4 regions of the Streptomyces sp. NPDC006743 genome follow, and region 4 is predicted to be linked to each of the others. Evidence: riboswitches for the same ligand, from Rfam matches in the RefSeq annotation. Region 4 holds a riboswitch; each other region holds the start of a gene.

Region 1 (7,127 bases), on a different contig from region 4:
ATCCGCGCGTCGACGCGATACCGGCCGTCGAGCACCTGCCCGACGAGAGGGTCCTGAAGGGTCGTATCCACGCAGGGGAGTCTACGAGCCGCCACGGACACCCGAGCCGCCGAGCGGCGCTCCGCGCCTCGACTGCGACCGACCTGTGACGCTTCCCACGCGCGCGGGCGGCGAGCCGGGAGCGTGCGCCGGGCGCGCGGGCGAGGCGCGCCCTCGGGCGGCGACCGGGGCCCCTCCCTGTGCGAGGGACCGCGGAAGACCGGGGGTGCCCGGCCGGCCGGCTCAGAAGGCCGGGCGTTCCGGGTCCAGGTCGGCCAGGCCCTCCACCGGGGACGAGGCCTCGGCGAAGTGGCGCCGCGGGATGCGGCCCGCCAGCCGGGCCAGGCGGCCGGCCGTCACCGCGTGCCGCATCGCCTCGGCCATGACCGCCGGCTCCTGCGCCCGCGTCACCGCCGAGGCGAGCATCACGCCCGCGCACCCCAGCTCCATGGCCAGCGCCACGTCCGAGGCCGTGCCGGCGCCCGCGTCCAGGATCACCGGCACGCGCGCGTGCTCCACGATCAGCTGGAAGTTGTGCGGGTTGCGGATGCCGAGCCCGGAGCCGATGGGCGAGCCCAGCGGCATGACCGCGGCGCAGCCGACGTCCTCCAGCTTCCGGGCGAGCACCGGGTCGTCGTTCGTGTACGGCAGCACCGTGAAGCCGTCGTCGACCAGGGTCTCCGCCGCGTCCAGCAGCTCGATCGGGTCCGGCAGCAGGGTGCGCTCGTCGGCGATGACCTCCAGTTTGACCAGGTCGGTGCCGAGCGCCTCCCGGGCGAGACGGGCCGTGAGCACCGCCTCGCCCGCCGTGAAGCAGCCCGCGGTGTTGGGCAGCACCCGGATGCCGAGCCTCTCCAGCACGGACAGCACGGAGCCGTGCACGGAGGGGTCCACCCGGCGCATCGCGACCGTGGTCAGCTCCGTGCCGGAGGCCACCAGGGAGCGTTCGAGGACGTCCAGGCTGGGCGCACCGCCGGTGCCCATGATCAGCCGGGACGTGAAGGACGTACCACCGAGGACGAAGGGGTCGTCGGCCATGGGTCAGCCTCCTTGGACGGCGGTGAGGATCTCGACGCGGTCGCCCTCGGCCAGGGCGGTGGAGGGCCACCGGTCGCGCGGCACGACGGTCTCGTTGAGGGCGGCGGCCACCCCGGAGGGCGCCGCGGTCAGGGTCCGTACGACGGCGTCGAGGGCCGTGCCGGGCGAGAACTCGCGCGGCACGCCGTTGACGGAGATGCGGACGGGGGTGCTCATGCGGACTGCTCCGTGAGGGTGGCGGCGTGGAAACGCCGAGGGCTGAAGGGGCGGGCCTCGTCCGGCAGCTCGCCGGTGGCCAGGACGTGCGCCATGACGTCACCGGTGACCGGGGTGAGCAGCACCCCGTTGCGGTAGTGCCCGGTGGCCACCAGCAGCCCGTCCAGGCCGGTCGGGCCGAGCAGCGGCGCGTTGTCGGGGGAGCCGGGGCGCAGCCCGGCGCGGGTCTCGGTCAGCGGCAGCTCGGTGATGCCGGGCACCAGCTCGTGCGCGTCGCGCAGCAGCTCGTAGACGCCGCCCGCCGTCACCGTGGTGTCCCAGCCCAGCTCCTCGCTGGTGGCCCCGACGACCAGCTCGCCGCTGAGCCGCGGCACCAGGTAGAGGTGGCCGCCGCGCACCACGGCCCGCACCGTGCGGCTCAGGAACGGCGCGTACCGCTGGGGCACGGTCAGCCGGAGCACCTGCCCCTTCACCGGCCGCACCGGCGGCAGCAGGTCGTCCGGGACCCCGGCGAGGCGTCCGCTGAGGCTGCCGGCGGCCAGTACCACCTGCCCGGCGCCGAGCGCGGTGCCCTCGCGCAGCACGCAGCCCGTGGCCCGCTCCCGTTCGACGGTGAGCCGCTCGGCCCAGGCGCGGTGGAAGACCACGCCCGTGCGCTCGCAGGCCACGACCAGGGCGGCGGCCAGCCGCCGCGGGTCGATCTGGTGGTCGCCGTCCACCCGGAGCCCGCCGCGCACGCCCGGCGCGAGCATCGGCTCCAGGCGCCGGCACTCGCGCCCCGACAGCCACTCCGACTCCAGCCCCGAGCGGTGTTGCAGGGCGTGCAGTTCCCGCAGGTGGGCGCGGTCGTCGGCGTCCAGCGCGACGGCCAGCGTGCCGCACCTGCGGTAGCCGAGGTCGTGGCCGGTCACCTCGGTCAGCTCGGCCGCGAAATCCGGGTAGCGGCGGGCCGAGGCCAGGTTCAGGCCGAGCAGGGTCTCCTCGCCGTAGTGCAGTTCCGTGACGGCGGCCAGCATCCCGGCCGCCACCTGCGCGGCACCGCCGCCCGGCTCGGGGTCCACCACGGCCGCGGACAGTCCGCGCCGGGCGGCGCGCCAGGCGGTCACGAGCCCGATGATCCCGCCCCCGATGACGAGGACGTCGGACGTACGTGGCAACGACATGGGCGTCCAGCCCCTCCCTTCGCCGGCATGACCCGGATCAGGTTCGTACGGTCGGAGGCCGCCAGCCTCCCTCTCAGCCCGGTGCGTCCGGGCTCCCGCGAGTGCTTGTACGGTGGCCACCCTAGTCCTTGGAGCAGCGCTTTTGTAAGGGAGCCTCCCGTATGCCGCCCTCGCTGGACGGTCTCGTCCTCGCCCCCGTCGCCGATCAGGCCCCCGGTCAGGTGGGCACCCGGACCCGCTTCACGTACCACGAACGGGGCGGGGAGATCTGGGCCGAGTACGCGGGCGGCGACGTCGTCCGCGGTCACCTGGTGGGCACCAGGGAGGGCGACCGGCTCGACTTCCGGTACGTCCAGCTCAAGCACGACGGCACGACCTCCTCGGGGCACTGCGTCTCCACGGTGGTGGAACTGCCCGACGGGCGGGTGCGGTTGGAGGAGAGCTGGGAGTGGGAGTCGCAGGCGGGGAGCGGCACGAGCGTGGTGGAACAGGTGGGCGACTGACGGCGGCGGGCGCGGCGCGGCCCGGCGGGGGCGGCGTGACCTCGGCCGGCGGGACAGGGAACCGGCGGGCGTGGCACGGCCTCGGCCGGCGGGACAGGGACGCGGCGGGCGTTGTGGAGCACGTCACTCCGCACGCCCCCTGACTGACTGAACGTCAGCTGACTATGGTGATCAGGTGAGCGAGCAGACGCAGGAACAGGGCACCGCCCAGCCGCGGCGGGTGGTCGTCGCCGGCGCGGGCATGGCCGGTGTGCAGACCGCGGTCGCGCTGCGCGAGCAGGGCTTCACCGGCACGATCACACTGATCGGCGCCGAACCCCACCAGCCCTACGACCGGCCACCGCTGTCCAAGGCCGTCCTGCTCGGCAAGGCCGAGGGGTCCGCCTTCGACGTCGACTTCGAGGCGCTCGGCCTGGAGCTGCGGCTCGGCTGCGAGGCCCTGGCCGTCCGCTCCGAAGCACATGTGCTCGACACCTCCGAAGGACCCGTCCCCTACGACGTCCTCGTCCTCGCCACCGGCGCCGAGCCGGTGCGGCTGCCCGGCGCGGAGGACGTCCCCGGCGTGCACCTGCTGCGCACCCTGGACGACGCCGGACGGCTGCGGCCGGTCCTCGCCGAGCAGCACGACGTCGTCGTGGTCGGCGCCGGCTGGATCGGCGCCGAGTTCGCCACGGCCGCGCGCGAGGCGGGCTGCGCGGTGACGGTCGTGGAGGCCGCCGACCGGCCGCTGGCCGGTGTGCTGCCCGCCGAGGTGGCCGCCCCGATGACCGCCTGGTACGCCGACAGCGGCACCGTGCTGCGCACCCGCGCGCGCGTGGCACGCGTCGAGCCCGGCGCGGTCGTGCTCGACGACGGCTCACGGCTGCCCGCGGGCGCCGTCGTCGTCGGCATCGGCGCCCGCCCCGCGACCGCCTGGCTGGCGGGCTCCGGCGTCGAGCTGGGCGAGCGCGGAGAGGTGCTCGCCGACGACCACCTGCGCACCAGCGTGCAGGACGTGTACGCGGTCGGCGACTGCGCCTCCTTCCCGTCGGGCCGGTACGGCGAACGCCTGCTGGTCCACCACTGGGACAACGCGCTCCAGGGCCCGCGCACGGTCGCCGCCAACGTGATCGGCCTGACCCCGGCCGTCTACGACCCGGTGCCGTACTTCTGGTCCGAGCAGTTCGGCCGCTTCGTGCAGTACGCCGGCCACCACACCGCGGCCGACGCCACCGTCTGGCGCGGCGAGCCCTCCGGCCCGGCCTGGACGGTGTGCTGGCTGCGCGACACCCGGCTGGTCGCCCTGTTGGCGGTCGGCCGCCCGCGGGATCTCGCCCAGGGCCGACGGCTGATCGAGGCCGGTGCGGTGATGGACGCGGGGCTGCTGGCGGACCCGTCGAGGCCGCTGAAGACGGCCACCGCGTAGCCCGCTCGCCGGACGGTCTCCGCCCAGGTGGACGGGGTCGGCTTCCGAGTGTCGGTGGCAGATGGCACGCTTGGTCCCGTGACCGAGATTGACGCGAAGACCGATGCGCTCGTCCCCGCCTGGCTGACCCTGCCCGACATCGCCGAGATGCTCGGCGTCGACGTGACGCGTGTGCGGCAGCTGGTCAAGGAGGGCCAGCTCATCGCCGTACGCCGCGGTGAGAACCGCGCGCTGCACGTCCCCGCCGCCTTCATCGACGGGGACAAGGTCGTCAAGGGCCTGTCCGGGACCCTGACGCTCCTGCGGGACGACGGCTTCACGGTCGAAGAGATGATCGAGTGGCTCTTCACCCCCGACCCGACCCTGCCCGGCACCCCCGCGCAGGCCCTGAGCGAGAATCGCGGCACGGAGGTGAAGCGCCGCGCCCAGGCGCTCGCCGTCTGACGCCGGGCGCCACCGACAGGGCGGCCCGCCGGCAGGGCCGCCCGCCGCCCGGACCGAACCGTTCGTCCGGCGTACGGGTACCGCCGCCGTGCCCCGGGCCCCCGCCCGGGCCACGGAGCCGCGGCCCGTACGCCATCGACACCACCGCAACCCACCACGGGGGGACCACGCATGTCCGACACCGCCGCAGCCGCCGCCCGCGCCCGCCTGGCCGACGCGCGCCTGTACCTGTGCACGGACGCCCGCAGGGACCGCGGCGACCTTCCCGAGTTCCTCGACGCCGTGCTCGCGGGCGGCGTCGACATCGTGCAGCTGCGCGACAAGGGCATGGAGGCCGGGGAGGAACTGGAACACCTCGCGGTGTTCGCCGACGCCTGCGCCCGCCACGGCCGGCTGCTCGCGGTCAACGACCGCGCGGACGTCGCGCACGCCGCCCGCGCCGACGTGCTGCACCTCGGCCAGGGCGACCTGCCGGTCCCCGCGGCGCGCGCCATCCTCGGCGACGACGTCCTGATCGGCCGCTCCACGCACGCCGGGTCCGAGGCCGCCGCGGCCGCCGCACAGGACGGCGTGGACTACTTCTGCACGGGCCCCTGCTGGCCCACCCCGACCAAGCCCGGCCGCCACGCGCCCGGCCTCGACCTGGTCCGTTCCACCGCCTCCCTCGGTACCGACCGCCCCTGGTTCGCCATCGGCGGCATCGACCTCGGCAACCTCGACCAGGTGCTGGAGGCGGGCGCCCGGCGCGTCGTCGTGGTGCGGGCGATCACCGAGGCCGACGACCCGGGCGCGGCGGCGGCCGAGTTCGCGAAGCGGCTGCGGCAGGCCTGACCGGGCCGGCGCCGGCGATCACCGAGGCGCCCGGGAGCCGATGCGCCGAAGTGTCCCACGGAGTGGACAACAAGTCGGCAAATCGGTCAAAACGCCAGCGTTCGGTTGGGGGACCGCCGCACCCTGGCTAACCTGCGGGTATGGCCCTCGGCACCGCATCCACCAGGTCGGACCACGCCCGCACCGTCCGCGACATGCTCGCGACCGGCAAGACGACGTATTCCTTCGAGTTCTACGCCCCCAAGACCCCGAAGGGCGAGCGGAACCTGTGGAACGCGCTGCGCCGGGTCGAGGCCGTGGCGCCCGACTTCGTCTCCGTGACCTACGGCGCGGGCGGCTCCACCCGCGCGGGCACGGTCAAGGCGACCGAGGCCATCGCGTCGGACACCACCCTCACCCCGATCGCCCACCTCACCGCCGTCGACCACTCCGTGGCCGACCTGCGCAACATCATCGGGCAGTACGCCGACGCCGGGATCCGCAACATGCTGGCACTGCGCGGCGACCCGCCCGGCGACCCGATGGGCGAGTGGGTGCCGCACCCCCGCGGCCTGCGCTACGCCGCCGAACTCGTCGAACTGATCAAGACGTCCGGCGACTTCTGCGTCGGCGTCGCGGCCTTCCCCGCGATGCACCCGCGCTCCGCCGACTGGGAGACCGACGTCCGTCACTTCGTCCACAAGTGCCGCGCGGGCGCCGACTACGCCATCACACAGATGTTCTTCCACCCGGAGGACTACCTGCGGCTGCGCGACCGGGTCGCCGCCGCCGGCTGCGAGACGCCGATCATCCCCGAGGTCATGCCGATCGCCGGCGCCAAGACGCTCGCGCGGATCCCGTCCCTCACCAACGCGGCCTTCCCGGACGCCCTGAAAGAGCGGATCCTCGCGGCGAAGGACGATCCGGCCGCTGTACGCTCCATTGGCATCGACTTCGCCACCGAGTTCTGCGCGCGGCTGCTGGCCGAAGGAGTGCCCGGGCTGCACTTCATCACGCTCAACAACTCCACGGCGACACTGGAAATCTACGAGAACCTGGGTCTGCACCACCCGCCGCAGGCCTAGACCGGTCGCACGCCTGTACGACACACTGCGGAGCGACCACTGGGAGAGGGGCGTACATGGGCTGGGCGGTCCTCTACATCGCGTTCGGCGGCGTCGCGCTGTGGTTGCTCGGCGAGGTGCTGCTGCAGTACAAGGCGCGCCTGCGCTGGCGGCTGCTCGCCTTCGGCGGCTTCCTCTGCGTCGTGCTCGGTGTGCTGATGCCCTCCGTCCTGGTGATCGCGCTGGGGGCGATCGCGTTCGCCGTCGGGCAGACCTTCGTGACGCTGTCCTTCCGCCGCGGTTTCGTCGCGGGCTGGGCGGTGCGCCACCCGGGCGCCGAGGTCGCCGGCAGCAAGCGCCGCCGCGGCCGGGGCGGCCGCAAGGACCCGGCCCCCGACGCCGCGGGCCCTGACACCGTCGACGGCGCACCCGCCGAGCCGGCGGG
Region 2 (7,127 bases), on a different contig from region 4:
GGCGTCCCGGAGCAACCGCCCGCACCGGCGGCCCAGACCCTCATCGGATCCGTGCAGCGCGCGATGCGTCTGCTGGAGACCGTCGCGGGACACGAGCACGGCGCCCCCGCCAAGCAACTCGCACGCGAGACCGGCCTCGCCCTCCCCACCGCCTACCACCTGCTGCGGACGCTGGTGCACGAGGGCTATCTGTACCGGGACAGAGGACTGTTCTTCCTCGGTGAGGCGGCCGAACGTCTGAGCAGCCGCGGAGCGGCGCAGAAACGTCGCAGCACGGTCGTCGACTCGCTCGCACAATGGCGTGATCTGATCGGTGTTCCGGTCTACTACGCGATGTACCGGGACGGTGAGATCGAGGTCGTGTGCGTCTCCGACACCCCGGGCACTCCGGCGGTCCAGGAGTGGGCCGACTTCCGGGAGACCGGCCACGCCCACGCCATCGGCCAGTGCCTGCTGGCGCAGCTGGACGAGAGCGCGCGCCGCGACCACCTGTCGCGCTATCCGGTCCAGTCCCTCACCCCGTACACGGTCCGTGACGACCACACCCTGCTGCGACGCCTGGAGCGGACGGGGCGGATGCAGCCCGTCACGGAGCGGCAGGAGTACGCGCTGGGGACGGTCTGCGCGGCCATCCCGATCACCGTGGGCGCCGTGGCCGCGACGATGGCCCTCTCGCTCCCCGCGCACCAGGCCGACCGGCTGCTGCCCGCGGCTCGGCAGCTGCAGAGCGAGGTGGGACGGCGTGTCGGCTCCCTGGCGCTCGCTATCAGTATCTGAAAACTCACTCCTTGTGATCTGCCATATACGTTCAGCAAGATGCCACCAGTGTTGATGGGGATCATTCCCGGCCAGTCGACGGCAGATGACGGGGTAGTGATGCGCGAGTCCGTACAGGCAGAGGTCATGATGAGCTTTCTCGTGTCCGAGGAGCTCTCTTTCCGCATTCCGGTGGAACTGCGGTACGAGGCCTGTGATCCCTATGCCGTACGGCTGACCTTCCATCTGCCCGGAGACGCCCCGGTCACCTGGGCGTTCGGACGCGAACTGCTGGTCGACGGCGTGGGCCGGCCGTGCGGGGACGGTGATGTGCGGGTCTCGCCCGCCGACTCCGACTCGCTCGCCGAGGTGCTGATCCGCCTTCAGGTCGGCGGTGACCGCGCGCTGTTCCGCTCCTCCACGGCGCCTCTCGTGGCGTTCCTCGACCGCACGGACAAACTGGTGCCGTTGGGACAGGAAGGCGCTCTGGCGGACTTCGACACGCACCTCGACGAGGCGCTGGACCGCATCCTGGCGGAAGAACAGAGCGCGGGCTGAAGCGTTTCTTCAACCGGCGGCGTGCGGTGGAGTAACGCTTCACCGCACGCTTCGAGGACAGCTCACCGCTCTCGGGAACAGTTCACCGCTTGCGCCGTCGGCCCCTGCCGCCGCGGGCCGGCGCGGGCAGACCGGCCGCGGCCCTGGGAGGCGCCGCACCCGGGCGGTCGGCCGAGACGACCAGAGCCGCCAGGGCGGTGGTGACCGGTACGGACGCGACCAGGCCGATCGATCCCACGAGCGTGCGGACGATCTCCTCGGCGACGAGTTCGCTGGTCGCCACGGTCCCCACGCTGCTCCGCGCGATCGAGAAGAGCAGCAGCAGCGGCAGGGCCGCACCCGCGTAGGCCAGCACCAGGGTGTTGACCACGGACGCGATGTGATCGCGCCCGATGCGGATACCGGCACGGTACAGCCCCCGCCAGCCCATCGCCGGGTTGGCCTCGTGCAGCTCCCACACCGCCGACGTCTGCGTCACCGTCACATCGTCCAGGACACCGAGCGAGCCGATGATCACGCCGGCCAGCAGCAGGCCGCTCATGTCGATCGACGGATACAGGCCATGGATCAGGCCCGTGTTGTCGTCCGTGTTGCCGGTGAGCGCGGCCCAGCCGATGAACAGCGAACCCAGGATGCCGATCAGCACCAGGGAGATCAGTGTGCCGAGCACGGCCACCGAGGTCCGGGCCGACAGACCGTGGCACAGGTAGAGCGCGATCAGCATGATCGCGCTCGATCCGACCACCGCCACCAGCAGCGGATTCGACCCTTGCAGGATCGCGGGCAGGATGAAGAGGTCCAGCACCAGGAAGCTGATGGCCAGTGCGACCAGCGCCATGACGCCCCGCATCCGCCCGACGACCACGACGGCGAGTGCGAAGATTCCGGCCAGCAGCGCCATGGGGAAACCCCGGCTCACGTCCGTGACCGAGTACTGCAGGTCCCGCGGGGCGGCGGGCTCGTAGGCGGCGACGACCTTCTCCCCCTGGTGCAACTGCCGTGACTGGTCCGGCTGCACGATCTCGGTGAAGGTGCGCCCCTTGTCCTTGCCGGTGTCGACGCGGATCGTGGCCTTCTTGCAGGTGCCGGCCGACTGCGCCGGGGCCGAAGGGCCCTCGGCGGTGGAGGTGTCACCGGCCGGCGTGTCACCGGAGGCGTTCACCGCCTTGCAGCTCACCGACACCACCGAGGTGACCGTGGCCTGCTGCGTCTGCCGGTCGAAGCCCACGCCGGTGCGCTCGTGGGCGGGGCTCCCGCCCGGCCAGAGCACGGCGAGCCCGACCGCCACCGCGGCGGCGAAGGGGATCAGGACCGCGGCGATGACCTTGCGGAGGTGCTGCGAGACCGGGGCGGCAGGACCATGGCTGTGACTGTGGGCGTGGCCGTGTGCGTGGTCGCCTCCCGGACTGTCCGGGCGGCCGGTCCTGTGGTCGTCCGTGCGCAGGGTTCCCTCGGCCTGTCCGTTCTCGTGGCCGTGCTCGTGCCCCTGTCCGCGCTCGTGTTCCTGCCCGTGTTCTCGCCCGTGCCGGGTGCCGGATCCGCGCCGCGGCTCGGGGGGTGGAGGGGGGAACTGCTGCGTCGTGGTCACCGCCAGATCATCGCAAGAACGGCCGGGGCCCACTGTTCACCGCGCCATGGATGACGCTAGCGTGGAGGCACCTTTGCACACGCGGGAGCTCGGAGCACCGGGCTGAGAGGGCGCTGACCTCCGTCTTCGCGATGTTTCACGTGGAACGAGCGACGTTCCGCGGGAAACGCCGCCGGACGGAAGCCGCTGCGTCGACCGCCGAACCTGTTACCGGGTAATGCCGGCGTAGGGAGTAGGTCTCATGACCAACAAGGACGTACGCACGCCTGCCTCCGAGCAGTTGTCCAGCGACGGGGAGCAGACCGCTTCCCGTGAGGAGACCGGGAAGTCCATCGGCTGGCACAAGGCGTATGTCGAGGGCTCACGCCCCGACCTGCGGGTGCCGGTCCGTCAGGTGCACCTCACCAACGGGCAGTCGGTCACGTTGTACGACACGTCGGGCCCGTACACCGATCCGCTCGTCGACACCGATGTCCGCCGCGGTCTGGCTCCGCTGCGGGAGAACTGGATCGTCGCCCGCGGCGACACCGAGGAGTACGCGGGCCGTCCGGTCCGCCCCGAGGACGACGGGGTCAAGCACACCTCGCCGCGCGGGGGGCTGCGCAACCTCGACGCGGTGTTCCCGGGCCGGCCGCGCCAGCCGCGGCGGGGCCGGGACGGCCAGGCCGTGACGCAGCTCGCCTATGCGCGCCGTGGGGAGATCACACCGGAGATGGAGTACGTGGCGATCCGGGAGAACGTCTCTCCCGAGGTCGTCCGTGAGGAGATCGCGGCGGGCCGCGCGGTGCTCCCGGCCAACGTCAACCACCCGGAGACCGAGCCGATGATCATCGGCAAGCGCTTCCTGGTGAAGGTCAACGCGAACATCGGCAACTCCGCGGTGACCTCCTCGATCGAGGAGGAGGTCGAGAAGATGACGTGGGCGACCCGCTGGGGTGCCGACACCGTCATGGACCTCTCCACCGGCCGCAACATCCACACCACCCGTGAATGGGTGCTGCGCAACTCCCCCGTCCCCATCGGCACGGTGCCGCTCTACCAGGCCCTGGAGAAGGTCGACGGCAGGGCCGAGGAGCTGACCTGGGAGATCTACAAGGACACCGTCGTGGAGCAGGCAGAGCAGGGCGTGGACTACATGACGGTCCACGCCGGCGTACGCCTGGCGTACGTGCCGCTGACCGCGAACCGCAAGACCGGCATCGTCTCCCGCGGTGGTTCGATCATGGCGGCCTGGTGCCTCGCGCACCACAAGGAGTCGTTCCTCTACGAGCACTTCGAGGAACTCTGCGAGATCCTGGCCGCCTACGACGTCACGTACTCCCTCGGCGACGGACTCAGGCCGGGCTCGATCGCGGACGCCAACGACGAGGCGCAGTTCGCGGAGTTGCGGACGCTCGGGGAACTCAACACGATCGCCAAGCGTTTCAACGTACAGACCATGATCGAGGGCCCGGGGCACGTCCCGATGCACAAGATCAAGGAGAACATCGACCTTCAGCAGGAGATCTGCGATGAAGCTCCGTTCTATACGCTCGGACCGCTGACGACGGACGTCGCTCCGGCGTACGACCACATCACCTCCGGGATCGGCGCCGCCATGATCGCCTGGTGGGGCACGGCGATGCTCTGCTACGTCACGCCCAAGGAGCACCTGGGCCTGCCGAACCGGGACGACGTCAAGACCGGCGTCATCACCTACAAGATCGCCGCGCACGCGGCCGACCTCGCCAAGGGACACCCGGGTGCCCAGGAGTGGGACGACGCCCTCTCCGACGCCCGTTTCGAGTTCCGGTGGGAGGACCAGTTCAACCTGGCCCTCGACCCGGACACGGCACGGGAGTTCCACGACGAGACCCTGCCGGCGGAGCCCGCGAAGACGGCCCACTTCTGCTCGATGTGCGGCCCGAAGTTCTGCTCGATGAAGATCTCGCAGGACATCCGCCGGGAGCACGGCACCAGCCGGACCGAGATCGAGGAGGGCATGGCCCAGAAGTCCAAGGAGTTCGCCGCGGCGGGCAACCGGGTGTACCTGCCGCTCGCGGAGTAGAAGTGTCGGCTGCCGGGCGGGGGTCGGGCGGGTTTCCGGGCATCTGCCTCCCGCCCGGCGGCCCGGTCTCCGGGTGGTGCGTGGGGAGGCCGGCGGGTCGTGGCTCGGATGTGTGGGGCCTTGCCGCTCGCGTCGCGGGTGTGCGGAGCCGCTGACCGCTCGCGGCGCGGGAGGGCAACCCGTGCCGGACGTGCCGCCGTGTGCGTCCGGTGGGGAGCCCGTGGGCCCGTACCGGCCGGGGTGGTCACTCCGGTCGGTGTTCCGGTCCTCCGAAGTCCGGGCTGCTGAAGTCGGGGCTGGAGAAGCTCGGGCGGGAGCCCGTGACCTGGTCGCCCGGGCTGCTGAAGCCCGGGCGGCCGTAGCCGAGCTGCGGCATGCGGCCGCCCGGCGCCGACGGGTCCGTCCGCTGCGCGGTGGCGGTTCCGGCGGCCGCGAGGGCGTCGCGGAGGAAGGGCAGGATGCCGCGTTCGAGCAGCGCGTCGTGCCAGGCGTCGCGTGCGCGGGCGAGTTCCTCGTCGGCCTCCCCGTACGGCGCGGAGCCCGCGGAGGGGCGGTTGCGCAGCGCGGTGAGCAGCAGAGCCACCCCGGCCGCGAGGATGGCGGCCGCGGTCACGGCGCCGAAGACCCAGCCCACGGTGACCAGGCTCTGGGCGAACGCCGGCACCGGGTCGAGCATCTTCAGGGCGTATCCGACGAGGAGGAAGAGGGCGGCGGCGATTCCCGCGAGGACGGGGGCGAGGACCGCGACCACGGCGGCGGCGCCGGCACCGCTGGTCTCGACGGCGTCTCCGACGGCGGCCGCCAGCCCGGCCGTGGTCCCGCCGGTTTCTGCGGTGCCCCTCTCGCGGACGGACGTCGCGACGGAGGGCGCCGGCCGGCGCAGTTCCTCACGGACCTTCACGTAGTGCTGGTACTCGGTCGCCGCTGCGGCGGTGATCAGGGCGGTGGCGTTGAGGGCCATGGTGCGCAGTTGTCCGGTGGTGAGCCGCTGTCCGACGGCGGTCGGGTCCAGGCGGTCCGGGGCGGAGCGCAGCGCCTCATCGAGGATCCGCTCGTACGCCTGGCGGTCCTCGCTCAGCAGGTGCTGCGGAACGCTGTTCATGTGCATCCCCCGATGCTCCGTAGGGCTTGGGGCTCGCATGACGGCGAGCCGTCGGGCAGAAACGGAGGGGAGCCTGCTACGGATAAGCCGATGGTAGAGCCGTCACGGCGCGCGGTGACAGGGGGTTTCCACAAATTGCGCGCCGAGCTGTGTCCGGCCCGGCCTCGTGGACCGGGTCGCCGAAGGGTCAGACGTCGAGCGGCAGTTGCTGGACCAGCAGCTTTCCGGCCATGGTGACGCCGCCGTCCATCGCGATGGCGAGGCCGTCGGCGTAGACGTGCGGGCCTTCCACGAGCGGGCCCGTGGTCTCGTCGCCGTCCTCGGAGCCGACTTCGCCCAGCAGATAGGGAATGGGGCTGTGGCCGTGAACGATGCGGGTGCCGCCGTACGTGTCGAGCAGTGAGCGCACGGCGTCGGCGCCGCCCTCGTCGCGGAAGGAGAAGCGCTTGGTGAACTTGCGGAACAGGTCCCAGCACTCGTCCGCGTCGTTGCGGGTGAGGGTCTCGCGGACGGTGTCGTTGACCGCTTCGATCGAGTCGCCGTAGTCGAGGTAGGAGGTGGTGTCGGAGTGCACGAGGAGGTACCCGTCGACCTCCTCGACCGCGTCGAGGCGGGCCATCCACTGCAGGTGGTGGTCCTGGAGGCGGTCCATGTCGGACTTCTGGCCGCCGTTGAGCAGCCAGGCGGCCTGGAAGGTGGCGGTGCCCGCACCGGAGTTGACGGGTGTGTCGCCGAACCGCTTGGCGCCGAGCAGGAGGAGTTCGTGGTTGCCCATGAGGGCCTTGCAGTAGCCGCCGGCCGCCGCCGCCTCGGCGGACAGCCGCATCACCAGGTCGATGACGCCGATGCCGTCCGGGCCGCGGTCGGTGAAGTCGCCGAGGAACCACAGCCGCGCGGTGCCCGCGCACCACTGGCCCGCGGAGTCGACGAGGCCCTGCTCCTGGAGGGCGGCGACCAGCTGGTCGAGGTAGCCGTGCACGTCGCCGACGACGTACAGCGGGCCGGGACCGGCCGGTGGCTGCGCGGCCGGCAGCGGAGCGGGCTCCGACACCGCCTGGGCCGTGTCCCCGCGCTGG
Region 3 (7,127 bases), on a different contig from region 4:
TTCGCGATATCGAGCGCATCGCTCTCCCGAATCTGTGCGCCGGCACGTGCGTACCGGTGTCACGTCTGCGCGATCCGCCCGTGCGGGCATGCGTGAACAGCCGGATCGCGGAAGGTGGTTGGTGCTGCGGTGGGCACCACCCTGGCAGACGGACCGCTGGTGGGAGAGGGCCGGACGAGGCGGTTTTGCGCTGTGGCCGTTTCCCGCCACCGGGACGGGCGGCGGCGCGCGGGCAGGCGCGGGGACGAGAGAGGCCGGCCTCGCGGAACAGATCCCTGCCGTCGTGTTGTTCACGACGTGTCCCGACCGCACCGGTCCCGGTGCGGTCGGGACGGTCCCACCCGGAAGCACACCTGCGGCCACACCCGAAGACGCTTCCGCAGCACCCGAAGAGCACTCAGAAACACGTACAGACAAGGAAGTCAGCCCATGTTCCACCGCGTTCTCGTCGCCGTCGATCCGAGCCCCGCCCGCCACGCCACGGTGCGGCTGGCCGGTGACGTGGCCCGGCTGACCGGTGCCAAGGTCCGGGTGCTGCACGTCGCCCCCACCGCGGCCACGCTCGCCGCCGTCGTCCCCCTGGAGAACGACGCGGAGGCCAAGACCGTCGTCGACGAGGCCGTCACCGCGCTGCGGGACTCGGGCGTCGACGCCGAGGGCGCCGTCGCGGGCGGTCTGACCACGCAGATCGCCACCGCCATCTCCGCCGCCGCCGAGGAGTTCGGGGCCGACCTCCTGGTCCTCGGCCACCACCACCGCAGCGCCCTGGAGGCGTTCATCAGCCCGCGGGTCAGCGACGCCGTCGCGCACGCCAGCCGCATCGCCGTCCTCCTGGCCCCCGAGGACGGCACCGCGACCGGGCGGAACTGACCCGGACAGGGCACCGCGGCCCTGGAGAGCTGCCCCCCAAGGGCGGTTCCGGCGCGGTCCCGCACATGACGGAACAGCGCTCCGGACGACTCACGGAGCGCTGTTCCGCCGTCCCGTCGTTCCCCTGCCCGGGCTTCGGCCGCTCCCGGACGGCCCGGCCGGTGTCAGGGCTCCGGCTGCTCCTCGTCGGGGTCGGTCGACCAGCGGGACAGGAGTTCCTCGAAGGCGTCCATCCCCAGCAGGAGGAGCATCATCGCGATCGGAGTGCACAGCGCTACCAGAACCATGGAGCCTCCCGAGGGGAGCACCGGCGGACTCTTCACCCGGCCCCGCGAGCCGCACGCGGCGAGGCACTTCTCAGTGTGGGGCCGAATGGGCTAAAGCGCACTTCGTTGCCGGTGTGACTGCTGAGGCCGTGACCGGTGCGGCAGCCGCGCCCTTGCCGCGCCCCGGGTGTCGGGGCCATGGTGCCCGCCCTCCCGCGCCTTCGAGTGGCGCGGCGCTCCCGGGGGTGGTAGCGCCGTTCCCGCCTCCGGCGCGCCGCCCCGAGCGCGTCGCGCGTGCCTGAGAGCTGCGCACAGAAGGGGCGCCCGGCTCGACGCCCGGCACGCACGCTCGCGGCGTTGCCGGAAGGCCCTGAAGCTCCGCCACAAGGACCTTCCGGCGCCTGGCGCTCGCACGCACCGGACGCCGCGAGCCGATCGGACTCCCCTTTTGCCCTTTGTTCGCGGCTCTCAGCGCAGACGCCGTGCGCGCAGCGGCGCGTAGACGAGCAGGGCCGCCACGAATCCCACCGGGTAGGCGAGATCGGCGCCGTGCAGGGACCGGGCGGCCGGGCCGGTGTACAGGCCCGTGTTCATGAACGGCACGGACACGGCGAAGGCGACGGCGAACGCGGTGAGCGCCGGCCACCAGGACTGCGGGCGGGCCGTCTCGTGCGACAGCTCGACCGGGCGGCCGCCGCGGGCCCGGGCCCGGGCCGCCCAGTCCACGATGACGATCGCGACGAACGCGGGGATCCAGTACCCGACGAACAGCAGGACGTTCTGGAAGCGGGCGGTGGTGTCGGCCGCGTGCATCCACAGCACCAGCGGGAAGCCGAGCAGGGCGGCGAGGGCGGCGGCGAGCGGCCGGGGCAGGCGTACGCCCATGGTCTGCAGGGCCAGCGACCCGCTGTAGTCGTTCATGGCGTTGCTGCACAGGGCCGCGAGCGCGATCGAGAGGAGTCCGAAGGCGCCGAGCGGGCCCCCGCCGAGCAGGGTGTCGACGCCGTGGGCGGTCTGGTCGGTGAACTCGGCGGCGCCCCACAGGCCGAGCGCCTGCACCGCCACGAAGGACAGGCCGATGCCGAGCAGGGTGCACCAGAACATGCCCGGCCGGGACGCCGAGCGGGGCAGGTAACGGCTGAAGTCACTGGCGTACGGAGCCCAGGACAGGGCCAGACTCAGTGCGACCGTGCAGGTCAGGACGAACGCGCCGGCCCTGTCGGCGCCGTGCGCGGTGCCGGCCGTGGCCGCCGGGTGGGCGTGGCTCAGGAGCTTGACCGCGAGGACGGTGAAGGCGGCGGCGAGTGCGAACGTCATCACGGTCTGCAGCCGGTGGATCGCCTCGTAGCCGAGCACGCCCAGGGCGCCCTGGCCGGCCATCATCACCAGGACTCCGGCCCAGAACGGCCAGCCGCACAACTGGGCCAGCGCCTCCCCGCCGAACAGGCCGATCAGCGCGTCCCAGGCGATGGACGACAGCCACTGCAGCGCGGCCGGCACGGTGACGGCCCCGCCGAAGGCCAGGCGGGCCAGCGGCATCTGCGCCGCGCCGGTGCGGCTTCCCCAGGTGCCCAGGTAGGCGGTGGGCACCGCGCCGAGCAGGGTGCCGAGCACCACGGCGGCGAGGGCGGTGCCGGCGTCCAGTCCGAGCGCGATGCCGACGGTGCCGGTGAACACGCCGGTCATGGTCAGGTTGGGGGCGAACCAGACGGTGAACAGCCGCCCCGGGCCGCCGTAGCGGCTGTCCTCGGGCACCGGCGTGATGCCGCGTGCCTCCATCCGCAGATCACCGGGGGCCGTCGGCATCCGTCCGTCGAAGACGTGCCGCGGGCCGGCGACGGCCGGCTCGGTGCGGGCATGCGGCCATGACATGTGACATCCCTCCGCCAGTCCTAACTGGTTCAGGTTCGACGGGTGTGATCTCAGCCCCCGCGGGGGCACCCCGTGTCCAGGTACGGCCGCCAGGATAGCCCGGCCCGCCGTCAGGCCTCGCCCGGGTCCGGCACGTCGAGCGCCAGCACGGCGAAGGTGGCCAGCCAGTGGTCGGTGGTGAAGTCGCCGCGTTCCACGGCGGGCAGGCCCGCGGCGAGGTGCGCCTCGGCCGCCTCGGCCAGACGGCCGCGGACCGGGCCGGCCGGCAGCGCCCCGGCGATCGACCGCAGCGCGGCGGCCCTGCTCAGGGCGAGGCCCAGCAGGTGACCGATCTGCGGATCGGCGTGGTCGGAGACGACGGGCACGTCCAGGAGCGGGCAGGGGGCGCCGGAGCGCAGCGCGGGCAGGAAGCGGTCGAGCCACCGCGCGAACCGCTCCGCGTCGAGCACCCGGCGCATCGCGTCGGCCTCGCTCAGCGCGGGCGACAGGAAGTCCTGGCCCGAGGGCTCCCAGTGCGCGGGGGCGTCGTGGTCGTCGGCGAACCAGGCCAGCAGGCGTTCGCGCACGGCCTCGGTGGTCGTGGCGGACAGTTCCCCGGCGTCCAGGAGGAGACCGAGCGCGAAGGCGCTGTTGGGGTGGTTGCCGTGGCGCACCGGATAGGTGGCCTTCGGCAGCCAGTCGGCCAGCAGCCGGTCGACGGCGGCGACGGCCGGTGCCAGCGCCTCGCTCCAGCGTGCGCCGGCGGCGCCCCCGTACGCCCGGCACTCGGCGGCGAGCGCGACCAGCCACGCCCAGCCGTAGGGCCGCTCGAAGGAGGGCCGCTCCAGGAGGTAGGCGGCTTCGACGGCGAGGGCGTCCGGGGTGAGGTGCCGGTCGAGCACCTCGGTGAACGGCGCCGTCCCGGCGAGCGCGGGTGTCGCCCCGTGGCGGCGCAGCATGCGCACGAGCAGCCAGTGCATGTGGACCGAGGAGTGCCAGTCGTAGGCACCGTAGAAGGCCGGGTGCAGGGTGCTCGGCCGCACGTCCTGTCCGGCCGAGGTGACCAGGTGGGCGGGGAAGTTGGGGTATTCGCGGGTGATGTTGGCGAGGGCGAGCCGGGCGAAGGGCACCGCGTAGGAGGCGAGCGGCATCAGTGGGTGGCCCCCTCGGTGGTCTTCAGGTCCTGGCCCGCGGGGGTGGTGGCGGCGGCGACCAGCAGGGCGCGCAGTCCGCGGGCGACGGTGGCGGGCTCCAGGGCCGGGGCGGTGCCGTCGGTGACCTGCTCGGGCGCCCAGGGCACGTGCACGAAACCCCCGCGGACGTGCGGGAACTCGGTGGCGATCAGGTGGCCGAGGCCGTAGGCGACGTGGTTGCAGACGAAGGTCCCGGCGGTGTGGGACACGGCGGCCGGGACCCCGGCCGCGCGCACGGCGGCGACGCAGGCCTTGACGGGCAGCGAGGAGAAGTAGGCGGCGGGGCCGCCGGGCACGACCGGTTCGTCCACCGGCTGCGCGCCGTCGTTGTCGGGGATGCGGGCGTCGTCGAGGTTGATGCCGACACGTTCGACGGTGACACCGGGACGGCCGCCCGCCTGGCCCAGGCACAGGACCAGGTCGGGGGCGCAGGAGCGGACGGCGTCCCGCAGCGCGCCGAGGGAGGTGGCGAAGACGCAGGGGAGTTCGGCGGCGGTGACCGTGAGCCCGGCGGGCGGCTCGGCGGCCAGGAGGGAGGCCGCCTGCCAGGAGGGGTTCACTGTCTCGCCGCCGAAGGGGGCGAAGCCGGTGACGAGCACACGGGTCATGGGACTTCCTTCACGGGGGGGGACGACGGGGGACGGGCCGGGCAGGCGCGGGGGTCGGCGCGCGGTGCCGGCCGGGCGGCTCAGAAGGCGAAGACCGCCATGATCACGGTGCAGCAGACCAGGAGCGGCAGTGCCGTCGGGATCTGCGCCTTGATCGGCCCGTACTGGTCCTTCAGTTCGAGCAGGGTGGCCGGGACGATGTTGAAGTTGGCGGCCATCGGCGTGCACAGCGTGCCGGCGAAACCCGCCAGCATGCCGATGGCGAGGACGGCGGCCTCGTTGCCGTGCATCTGCTCGATCAGGACGGGCCAGCCGATCGCCGCGGTCATCACGGGGAAGGCGGCGAACGCGTTGCCCATGATCACCGTGAACAGGAACATGCCGACGCAGTACGCGATCACCGCGAGGTACTTCGAGTTGTCCGGCAGCACGTCGTCGACGATCTTGCCGACCTGGGTGCCGACCCCGGCCAGCGCGAAGATCGACCCGAGGACGGCGAGGAGCTGGGGCAGCAGCAGCGCGGAGCCCATCGCTTCCAGCATGGAGCGGCCGGAGTGCAGCGGCACGGAGAGCTTCTTCTCACCCGTGACGAGCATGCCGACGACGAGGGCGACGACGCATCCGACGCCGAGGCCGATCAGCGTGGCCTTGCCCGTCTCGAACAGCCCGGAGTCGTCGAGCACGGAGGCGCACACGATCGCGACCAGCGGGATCGTCAGGGCCGGGATGAAGATCCGGCTGCCCAGCCGGGCGGCGGAGGCCTCGCGCTGCTCGGCGGTGGTGGTCACCGGGACGCCCTTGCCGAGGAAGTTGAACCCGGCGAGCACGATCAGCACGAGGACCGCCACGCCGAGCGGTTCGGCGGGCAGGGTCCAGCCGCCGTTGTGCGCCTCACCGTTGGCGACGCCGGTGCCGTAGGGGAAGGTGAGGCCGAGCAGCCCCCAGAACGCCGCGGACGTCCACCGCTTCGGATTGCTGCGGTCGGCCGCCATCTGCACGGCCATGACGACGAAGACGAGGCCCACCAGCCAGTAGAGCCATTCGACCTTGATCACTTGGCGGTTCCCTTCGGCAGCGGCAGGTCGTGCTCCGCGGCGGCGAGCGCCATCTCGCGCTCCAGTTGCCGGTCCAGGAGCAGCAGACGGGCGCCGTGGATGAGGAAGGCGCAGACGGCGAGCGGGATCGCCCACAGCGCCAGCTGGGTCGGTTCGAGTTCCTGGTGGTACGTCGAGTTCACGAAACCGGTGATGAGGAGGATCGAGCCGATCGCGATGAAGCAGTCCTCGCCGAAGAAGACACCGACGGTGTCCGCCGAGGCCGCGTAGGAGCGCACCTTCTCGCGCAGGCGCTCGGGCAGTGCCGCGCCCGTGGTCCGTTCGGCCGCCGCCTCGGCCATGGGCGCGACGAGCGGCCGCACGGTCTGCGCCGGGCCGCCGATGCTGTTGAGGCCGAAGGCCGCCGTGACCTGCCGGACCAGCAGGTAGACGGTGAGGAAGCGGCCTGCGCTGAGGCTGCCGAGACGGCCTATGAGGTTGCGGGCCTGCTCCCGCAGGCCGTAGCGCTCCAGGAGGCCGATCACGGGGAGCACGATGGCGAAGACGGTGACCGAGCGGCTGTCGGCGAAGGACCGGCCGAAGGCCGCGAGGACCTCCAGCGGGTTCATCCTGCCGAGCAGGCCGGTGACGATCCCGGCGACGCCCACGACCAGGACGGGATTGCGGCGTGTGACGAATCCGAGGATCACCACGACCACACCGAGGAGAACGATCATGCGCGGCCTTCTTCAGGCGTTGGGGACAGGGGGCCCCGCAGGGGCGGAGCCGGGCTTCCGGTTCCGGGGGGATGCACGGACCCTAGGCGATCGTTGAACGATCGAACAAGGGGTGAATTCACGTCGTCTCCTCCGGAGGGCCACGGCACCCCTTGTCGGATCGTTCAACAATCGTCTACTTTCGAGGCGTGATCGATCTCAACGCGGACCTCGGTGAAGGCTTCGGACGCTGGACCCTCACCGACGACGACGCCCTCCTGTCGGTCGTCACCAGCGCCAACGTCGCCTGCGGATTCCACGCCGGCGACCCCTCGGTGATGCGCCGCGTCTGCGACCTCGCCGCCGAACGCGGAGTACGGATCGGGGCCCAGGTCTCCTACCGCGACCTGGCCGGCTTCGGACGGCGCGCCATGGACGTGCCCGCCGAGGAACTGGCGGCCGAGACCGCGTACCAGATCGGGGCGCTGCGCGTCTTCGCCCGGGCGGCGGGCGCCGACGTGGCCTACGTCAAACCGCACGGCGCGCTCTACAACCGTACCGTCCACGACGCGGAGCAGGCCGCCGCCGT
Region 4 (7,127 bases):
GAACCACGCCCGCTGTGAGTGGTGGACTGAGGTGTTTCACCGGCCGCCGTTGGTTCCGACGTGGAACCTTGTCAGGGCAAAGATGATGAAGAGGTCAAGTGTCATCACGGGGATGCCCACAGCGGGTAGTAGGGAATGAACATGAACTGGGTGATCAGGCTGATCGCTGCCACCGTTGCGCCAGCCCCGCGGCCCCAGCTCTGGTTCGTCACGACTCCCATGCCGGCAATGACGAGTGCCAGTCCGACCACGATGTGAATCCAGCCCCAAGCGGTGAGGTCGAACCGGTAGGCGTACTGGGAAGGGGCGAACAAGTGGTCCCGTGCGATGCCAGACGCCCCCATGAGGATGCTGAGGGGCCCGCTGAGCATCATCACAGCGCCGGCGAAGAGGGACGCGCCGCCAAGTCCTTCGCTGCTGCCTGGCCCTCCATGGCCCCGCCGTGTCTCGCTCGGTATCGCTGCCATGGCCGTCACCTTCCTGTACGACACGGTCGCCGACACGCGACGCCGCTGCGACGCCAGCCACGCTCCACTGACAGGATCACTGCGATCCTTCGGCACCGCGACTGGAAGGAGAAGCACGATCGCGGTGATCACGGCGCTGTTCTCGTCCGAACGCGCCTTCGGATTCAGCCGCTTATTGCCGAAGAGGAGAGTCGTCAAGTGCGGCGTTGATGTCCGACACCAGCGGCTGACACCAACAGGGGTGAACAGCGGCGGCTGAAGCTGAACCTCGGCGGACCGGCCAGCCAGGCAGTGGGGCGATCGTTTCAGCAGCCCGAGCCAACATGATCGACCGCCCCGCGTTGTACTCAGGCTCCCGTACGGCACGCATCGCCGCCGAGCGATCGGCGTGGGTGCCCTCTGGTGCCTGGATGATCGCGTCAATAGCGGTGAGGTCATCCACCAAGCGCCGGTAGTCACGGCGAAGAGAGACAGAACCCCGGATAACGGCCGCCAGCGGCGATGGACCGCCCAGGACGGTCACCAGCGTCAAGGACAGCTTCATGACCCCGACCCCTAAAGTCTCGAAGCCGAGTCTCACGCCCCTGTAACAGGATCCGCCTGGTAGCAGTGCACGACCCAGGTCAAAGCGCTTCCTTGTTCATTTTGGGCACCCCACCCGACCTATGCTGCATCCGTCTCGCTGTTGCCAGGGCCCATGGTGTGATCACACCCCAGCGCCCACAGCCAGGTCAACGCGTCATCCCGCGCTGCCCCTGGGCCGTCCCTGGGCCGTCCGAGGCCGCTCAACAGCGACGGACGACGACCACTACCGACAGTCGTAGCAGCCGACAGCCGCAGGTCACCCATGTGGATCTGCGACACTGGTACCACCATGCCCAAGCCCGGAGAACTCACTTTCGTCGCCCCGCGCGGAGCCAAGAAGCCGCCGCGGCACCTTGCCGATCTCTCGCCCGCCGAGCGCAAGGAGGCCGTCGCCGCGATCGGCGAGAAGCCGTTCCGCGCCAAGCAGCTCTCGCAGCACTACTTCGCGCGGTACGCGCACGACCCCGAGCAGTGGACGGACATTCCGGCCGGCTCGCGCGCCAGACTGCGTGAGGCGCTGCTCCCGGAGCTGATGACGGTCGTCCGGCATCTGGCGACCGACGAGGGCACCACCCGCAAGACGCTGTGGCGGCTGTTCGACGGGACGCTCGTCGAGTCCGTGCTGATGCGCTACCCGGACCGGGTCACCATGTGCATCAGCTCCCAGGCCGGATGCGGGATGAACTGCCCGTTCTGCGCCACCGGACAGGCCGGACTCGACCGGAACCTGTCGACCGCCGAGATCGTGCACCAGATCGTCGACGGCATGCGGGCCCTGCGTGACGGCGAGGTGCCGGGCGGCCCGGCCCGGCTGTCCAACATCGTGTTCATGGGCATGGGCGAGCCGCTGGCCAACTACAACCGCGTGGTCGGCGCCATCCGTGCGCTGACCGCCCCCGAGCCGGACGGGCTCGGTCTGTCCCAGCGCGGGATCACCGTCTCCACGGTGGGCCTGGTCCCGGCGATCCACCGGTTCGCCGACGAGGGCTTCAAGTGCCGTCTCGCCATCTCCCTGCACGCCCCCGACGACGAACTGCGCGACACCCTCGTGCCCGTCAACACACGGTGGAAGGTGCGGGAGGTGCTGGACGCCGGGTTCGAGTACACCGCCCGCTCCGGGCGCCGGCTGTCCATCGAGTACGCGCTGATCCGAGACATCAACGACCAGGCGTGGCGCGGCGACCGGCTCGGCCGCCTGCTCAAGGGCAAGCCGGTGCACGTCAACCTCATCCCGCTCAACCCGACGCCGGGCTCCAAGTGGACCGCCTCGCGGCCCGAGGACGAGAAGGCGTTCGTCGAGGCGATCGCGGCGCACGGTGTGCCCGTCACCATCCGGGACACCCGTGGCCAGGAGATCGACGGCGCCTGCGGCCAGCTCGCCGCCACCGAGCGGTAGCCGCGCCGGACGGCCGGCCGTCCGGAGAGAGACACCCGGGCAGGGCGGACAGGGCCGCCGAGAGGTGGTCGCGCCGGGCGGACGGGGCCACCGTGAGGCAGCCGCGGCCCGTCGCCGGCGACCGGCCGGTGGCCGGCGACGGGCGGACGGTACGCTGAACCCGCACACCGCTTCACGTTCCGACATCTTCATATTCCGACAGGGGAGCGCCACAGCGCTGAGAGTGCGGCACCGGCCGCAGACCCTCTGAACCTCGCCCAGGTCATTCTGGGTAGGAAGTTCGGTCATCACTCGAGCTGTTGCGCCCTGCCCGGGCGTCCCGCGCGGAACCCGGGCGGGGCCGCGTCTCTTCCTGGCCACCATCCAGGAGGAAAATCCAGTGCACCACAAGACGTTCGTCGCCGCGGCCGTCGGACTCGGCCTGGTCACGCTGTCCGCGTGCGGGTCGTCCGGTGACAAGGCGGCGGACACCAAGACCGTCACCGTGGTCAGCCACGACTCGTGGGCCGCGTCCAGGAGCGTCATCGCGGACTTCGAGAAGCGCTCCGGGTACAAGGTGCGGATCCTCAAGGACGGCGACGCCGGACAGGCCGTCAACAAGGCCATCCTCACCAAGGACAACCCGCAGGGCGACGTCTTCTTCGGCGTCGACAACACGCTGCTGTCCCGCGCGCTCGACAACGGCCTCTTCCAGTCGTACGAGCCGAAGGACTCCGGCACGGTCGTCAGCCGGTACCGGGTCGACCAGGCCCGGCACCGCGTCACGCCCGTCGACACCGGCGACATCTGCGTCAACTACGACAAGAAGTACTTCGCCGACCGCAAGCTGGCGCCGCCGGCCTCCTTCGACGACCTGCTGAAGCCGCAGTACAAGAACCTCCTCGTCACCGAGGACGCGGCGACCTCCTCGCCCGGCCTCGGTTTCCTGCTCGGCACCGCCGCCAGGTACGGGGACGCGGGCTGGCAGGCGTACTGGAAGAAGCTCAAGGACAACGGCGTCAAGGTCGTCGACGGCTGGGAGCAGGCCTACAACCAGGAGTTCTCCGGTTCCGCCGGCGGGAAGAAGGCCAAGGGCGACCGACCGCTCGTCGTCTCCTACGCCTCCTCGCCGCCCGCCGAGGTCGTCTACGCCGACCCGAAGCCGAAGACCGCGCCGACCGGCGTCGTGGACGGCACCTGCTTCCGCCAGGTCGAGTACGCCGGCCTGCTCAGCAACGCGCGGAACACCAAGGGCGGCAAGGCGTTCCTCGACTTCCTGATCAGCGAGAAGTTCCAGGAGGACATGCCGCTGAACATGTTCGTCTACCCGGTGCGCGAGACGGCCGCGGTACCGGCGGTGTTCGCGAAGTACGGTCCGCAGGCCAAGGACCCGCAGACCATGGCCCCCGGCAAGATCGCCGCCAACCGTGACCAGTGGGTCAAGACGTGGTCCTCGCTCGTAGTGAAGTAGGGCCTGACACGGCACGTGTCCGGCGCCGGCGTGCGGGGAACGCGGCGCGGCTCGGCCTGATGGCCGTGCCCGTCGCGTTCTTCGCGCTGTTCTTCGCCTACCCGGTGACCGCGATCGTGCGGCGCGGCCTGCACGCCGGCGGCTCCTGGCAGTGGGGGCAGTTCACGCAGGTGCTGGGCCGGTCCGACATCCGGCACGTCCTGTGGTTCACCACCTGGCAGGCGCTCGCCTCCACCGCGCTCACCCTGCTGATCGCGCTGCCCGGCGCCTACGTCCTCGCCCGCTACGACTTCCCCGGCCGCCACCTCCTGCGGGCGGTGGTCACCGTGCCGTTCGTGCTGCCCACCGTCGTCGTGGGCACCGCCTTCCTCGCCCTCCTCGGGCGCGGGGGACTGCTCGACGAGCTGTGGGGGGTGCGGCTGGACACCACCGTGTGGGCGATCCTCCTCGCGCACGTCTTCTTCAACTACGCCGTCGTCGTACGGACCGTGGGCGGTCTGTGGGCCCAGCTCGACCCGCGGCAGGAGGAGGCCGCGCGGATGCTCGGCGCCTCCCCGCTGACCGCCTGGCGCAAGGTCACACTGCCGGCCCTGGCCCCCGCGGTGGCCGCCGCCGCGCTCATGGTCTTCCTCTTCACCTTCACCTCCTTCGGCGTGGTGCAGATCCTCGGCGGCCCCGGCTTCTCCACCCTCGAAGTGGAGATCTACCGGCAGACCTCGCAGATGTTCGACCTCACCACGGCCGCGGTCCTCACCCTCGTGCAGTTCCTCGCGGTGGGCGCGATCCTCGCCGTGCACGCCTGGACGGTACGGCGCCGGGAGAGCGCGCTGAAACTGGTGGACGCCTCCCGCACCGCCCGCCGTCCGCGCGGCGCCGGGCAGTGGACCCTGCTGGCCGCGGTCGTCGCCGTCATCGCCGTGCTCCTGCTGCTGCCGCTGGCCGTGCTGGTGCGGCGCTCGCTCACCGCGCCCGGGTTCGGCTACTACCGTGCGCTGACCGACCCCGACGGCGGCACCTTCCTGGTCGCGCCGATCCACGCCGTCGGCGCCTCCCTGTCCTACGCGGCCGCCGCGACCGCCGTCGCCGTCGTCATCGGCTCGCTGGCCGCCGCCGCGCTCACCCGCCGCGACGCCGGCCGGATCGTGCGCGGCTTCGACGCGCTGCTGATGCTGCCGCTCGGGGTGTCGGCGGTGACCGTCGGCTTCGGATTCCTGATCGCCCTGGACAAGCCGCCGCTGGACCTCAGACAGTCCTGGTTCCTGGTGCCCCTCGCGCAGGCCCTGGTCGGCGTGCCCTTCGTCGTACGGACCATGCTGCCCGTGCTGCGCGCGGTGGACGCACGGCTGCGGGAGGCGGCGGCCGTGCTCGGGGCGTCGCCGTGGCGGGTGTGGCGGGAGGTGGACCTGCCGCTGGTGCGGCGGGCGCTGCTGGTCGCCGCCGGGTTCGCCTTCGCGGTCTCCCTCGGGGAGTTCGGGGCGACCGTGTTCATCGCGCGTCCCGACAACCCGACCCTGCCGGTGGCCGTGGCCCGTCTGCTCGCCCGGCCCGGCGACCTCAACTACGGCCAGGCGATGGCCCTGTCGACGATCCTCATGGTGGTGTGCGCGGTGGCGCTGCTGGTACTGGAGAGACTGCGCGGCACCGACCGGACGGGGGAGTTCTGATGCTGCTGAGCCTTCAGGACGCCACCGTCCGCTTCGCCGGGCGGCCCGTGCTCGACGCGGTCGACCTCGCGGTCGCCGAAGAGGAGATCGTCTGCGTGCTCGGACCCAGCGGCAGCGGCAAGTCGACGCTGCTGCGGACGGTGGCCGGGCTCCAGCCGCTGGACCGCGGCCGGGTGCTGCTCGACGGGCGGGACCAGGCGGGGGTCGCGGTGCACCGCCGTGAGGTCGGCCTGATGTTCCAGGACCACCAGCTCTTCCCGCAGCGGGACGTGGCCGGGAACGTCGGCTTCGGGCTGCGGATGCGCGGCGCGAGCCGGCGGGAACGGGCCGATCGGGTGGCCGAACTGCTCGAACTCGTCGGCCTTCCGGGCGCGGGAGCGCGGGCCGTGGCCGCCCTGTCCGGTGGTGAGCAGCAGCGTGTCGCGCTCGCCCGCGCCCTGGCGCCCCGGCCCCGGCTGCTCATGCTGGACGAGCCGCTCGGCCAGCTCGACCGTTCCCTGCGCGAACGCCTCGTCGTCGAACTGCGGGAGCTGTTCGGGCGGTTGGGCACCACGGTCCTCGCCGTCACCCACGACCAGGGCGAGGCGTTCGCGCTGGCCGACCGGGTCGTCGTGATGCGGGAGGGCCGGATCGCCCAGTCCGGTACGCCGCTTCAGGTGTGGCAGCGCCCCGCCGACGCCTTCGTGGCACGCTTCCTCGGTTTCGAGAACGTCGTGGAGGCGAAGGTCGACGGCGAGGTGGCGCTCACGCCGTGGGGCAAGGTGCCGGTGCCCGCGAACGCCCCGCGGGGTACCCGTGACGTCCTCGTACGGCCCGCCGGTGTCCGTCTCGTCCCGGCCGGCGAGGGACTGCGCTGCACGGTGGTCGCCCGCACCTTCCGGGGCACCCACGTCACCGTCCGCCTTCAGCCGCCCGACGCGCCCCGGCTGGAGGCGGCCTGCCCCCTGCGGTCGGCCCCCGAGGTCGGGGACGAGACGGGCGTGGTGTTCGACCCGGCCGACACCGTGGTACTGGGCTGACCGCGACGGCGGCCCGTCCGGCGGGGCCCCGGCGGGGCAGCCCGCGCAAATCGGCTGCGCCGCCGGTGACCGGGGGCGCAGCGGTGCCGGAGCCGCCGGCCTCGCCCGGTCACCGGCCGCCGAGCCGTCTCAGTGCCTCGGGAGCCTCCTCGATGCGGTCCACCAGGGCGATGCGGTGCTCCATCGGGCGGCCCCGCGCGAGCGAGCGCAGCAACGGCCACGCAGGCAGCCGCTCCGTCCAGTGCACGCGGTCCACGAGGACCATCGGGGCGGGCTCGCCCCGCGACCCGTAGTAGTTCGGGGTGGCGTTGTCGAAGATCTCCTGGACGGTGCCCGCGGCACCCGGCAGGAAGACCACTCCCGCGGTGGAGCGGGCCAGCAGGCCGTCCTCGCGGGTGGCGTTGGCGAAGTACTTGGCGATGTGCGCCGCGAACGGGCTGGGCGGCTCGTGTCCGTAGAACCAGGTGGGGATGCCGACGGACGCGCCGCCGTCCGGCCAGCGCTCGCGCACCTCGAAGGCGGCGCGCGCCCAGTCGGTGACCGACG

The links. Region 4 has a riboswitch for thiamine pyrophosphate ahead of ABZ719_RS24995 (thiamine ABC transporter substrate-binding protein). Riboswitches for the same ligand answer to the same signal wherever they lie in the genome.
Region 1: linked by a shared signal. The riboswitch ahead of thiO (glycine oxidase ThiO) and the one ahead of ABZ719_RS24995 (thiamine ABC transporter substrate-binding protein) in region 4 are both predicted to bind thiamine pyrophosphate.
Region 2: linked by a shared signal. The riboswitch ahead of thiC (phosphomethylpyrimidine synthase ThiC) and the one ahead of ABZ719_RS24995 (thiamine ABC transporter substrate-binding protein) in region 4 are both predicted to bind thiamine pyrophosphate.
Region 3: linked by a shared signal. The riboswitch ahead of ABZ719_RS09825 (cytosine permease) and the one ahead of ABZ719_RS24995 (thiamine ABC transporter substrate-binding protein) in region 4 are both predicted to bind thiamine pyrophosphate.

Annotation. Positions count from the first base shown of each region.
Region 1 covers NZ_JBEYJA010000002.1:226,299-233,425, forward strand. The annotation lists gene pknB (Stk1 family PASTA domain-containing Ser/Thr kinase) at 1-71, opposite strand, end outside; gene ABZ719_RS02500 (thiazole synthase) at 283-1,077, opposite strand; gene thiS (sulfur carrier protein ThiS) at 1,081-1,293, opposite strand; gene thiO (glycine oxidase ThiO) at 1,290-2,456, opposite strand; TPP riboswitch at 2,454-2,565, opposite strand; gene ABZ719_RS02515 (hypothetical protein) at 2,618-2,959, shown strand; gene ABZ719_RS02520 (FAD-dependent oxidoreductase) at 3,135-4,364, shown strand; gene ABZ719_RS02525 (Rv2175c family DNA-binding protein) at 4,443-4,808, shown strand; gene thiE (thiamine phosphate synthase) at 4,980-5,639, shown strand; gene metF (methylenetetrahydrofolate reductase [NAD(P)H]) at 5,780-6,703, shown strand; gene ABZ719_RS02540 (hypothetical protein) at 6,760-7,127, shown strand, end outside.
Region 2 covers NZ_JBEYJA010000039.1:44,081-51,207, reverse strand. The annotation lists gene ABZ719_RS26865 (helix-turn-helix domain-containing protein) at 43-777, shown strand; gene ABZ719_RS26860 (SsgA family sporulation/cell division regulator) at 877-1,314, shown strand; gene ABZ719_RS26855 (YibE/F family protein) at 1,397-2,902, opposite strand; TPP riboswitch at 2,974-3,151, shown strand; gene thiC (phosphomethylpyrimidine synthase ThiC) at 3,144-4,949, shown strand; gene ABZ719_RS26845 (hypothetical protein) at 5,194-6,057, opposite strand; gene ABZ719_RS26840 (metallophosphoesterase) at 6,239-7,127, opposite strand, start outside.
Region 3 covers NZ_JBEYJA010000008.1:127,546-134,672, forward strand. The annotation lists gene ABZ719_RS09810 (S8 family serine peptidase) at 1-19, opposite strand, end outside; gene ABZ719_RS09815 (universal stress protein) at 430-870, shown strand; gene ABZ719_RS09820 (hypothetical protein) at 1,035-1,157, opposite strand; gene ABZ719_RS09825 (cytosine permease) at 1,605-3,008, opposite strand; TPP riboswitch at 2,998-3,091, opposite strand; gene ABZ719_RS09830 (DUF2891 domain-containing protein) at 3,119-4,138, opposite strand; gene pcp (pyroglutamyl-peptidase I) at 4,138-4,788, opposite strand; gene ABZ719_RS09840 (DUF979 domain-containing protein) at 4,869-5,843, opposite strand; gene ABZ719_RS09845 (DUF969 domain-containing protein) at 5,840-6,559, opposite strand; gene ABZ719_RS09850 (5-oxoprolinase subunit PxpA) at 6,748-7,127, shown strand, end outside.
Region 4 covers NZ_JBEYJA010000034.1:58,872-65,998, reverse strand. The annotation lists gene ABZ719_RS25005 (hypothetical protein) at 105-665, opposite strand; gene rlmN (23S rRNA (adenine(2503)-C(2))-methyltransferase RlmN) at 1,342-2,448, shown strand; TPP riboswitch at 2,639-2,744, shown strand; gene ABZ719_RS24995 (thiamine ABC transporter substrate-binding protein) at 2,828-3,898, shown strand; gene ABZ719_RS24990 (iron ABC transporter permease) at 3,958-5,562, shown strand; gene ABZ719_RS24985 (ABC transporter ATP-binding protein) at 5,562-6,581, shown strand; gene ABZ719_RS24980 (Rossmann fold nucleotide-binding protein) at 6,691-7,127, opposite strand, start outside.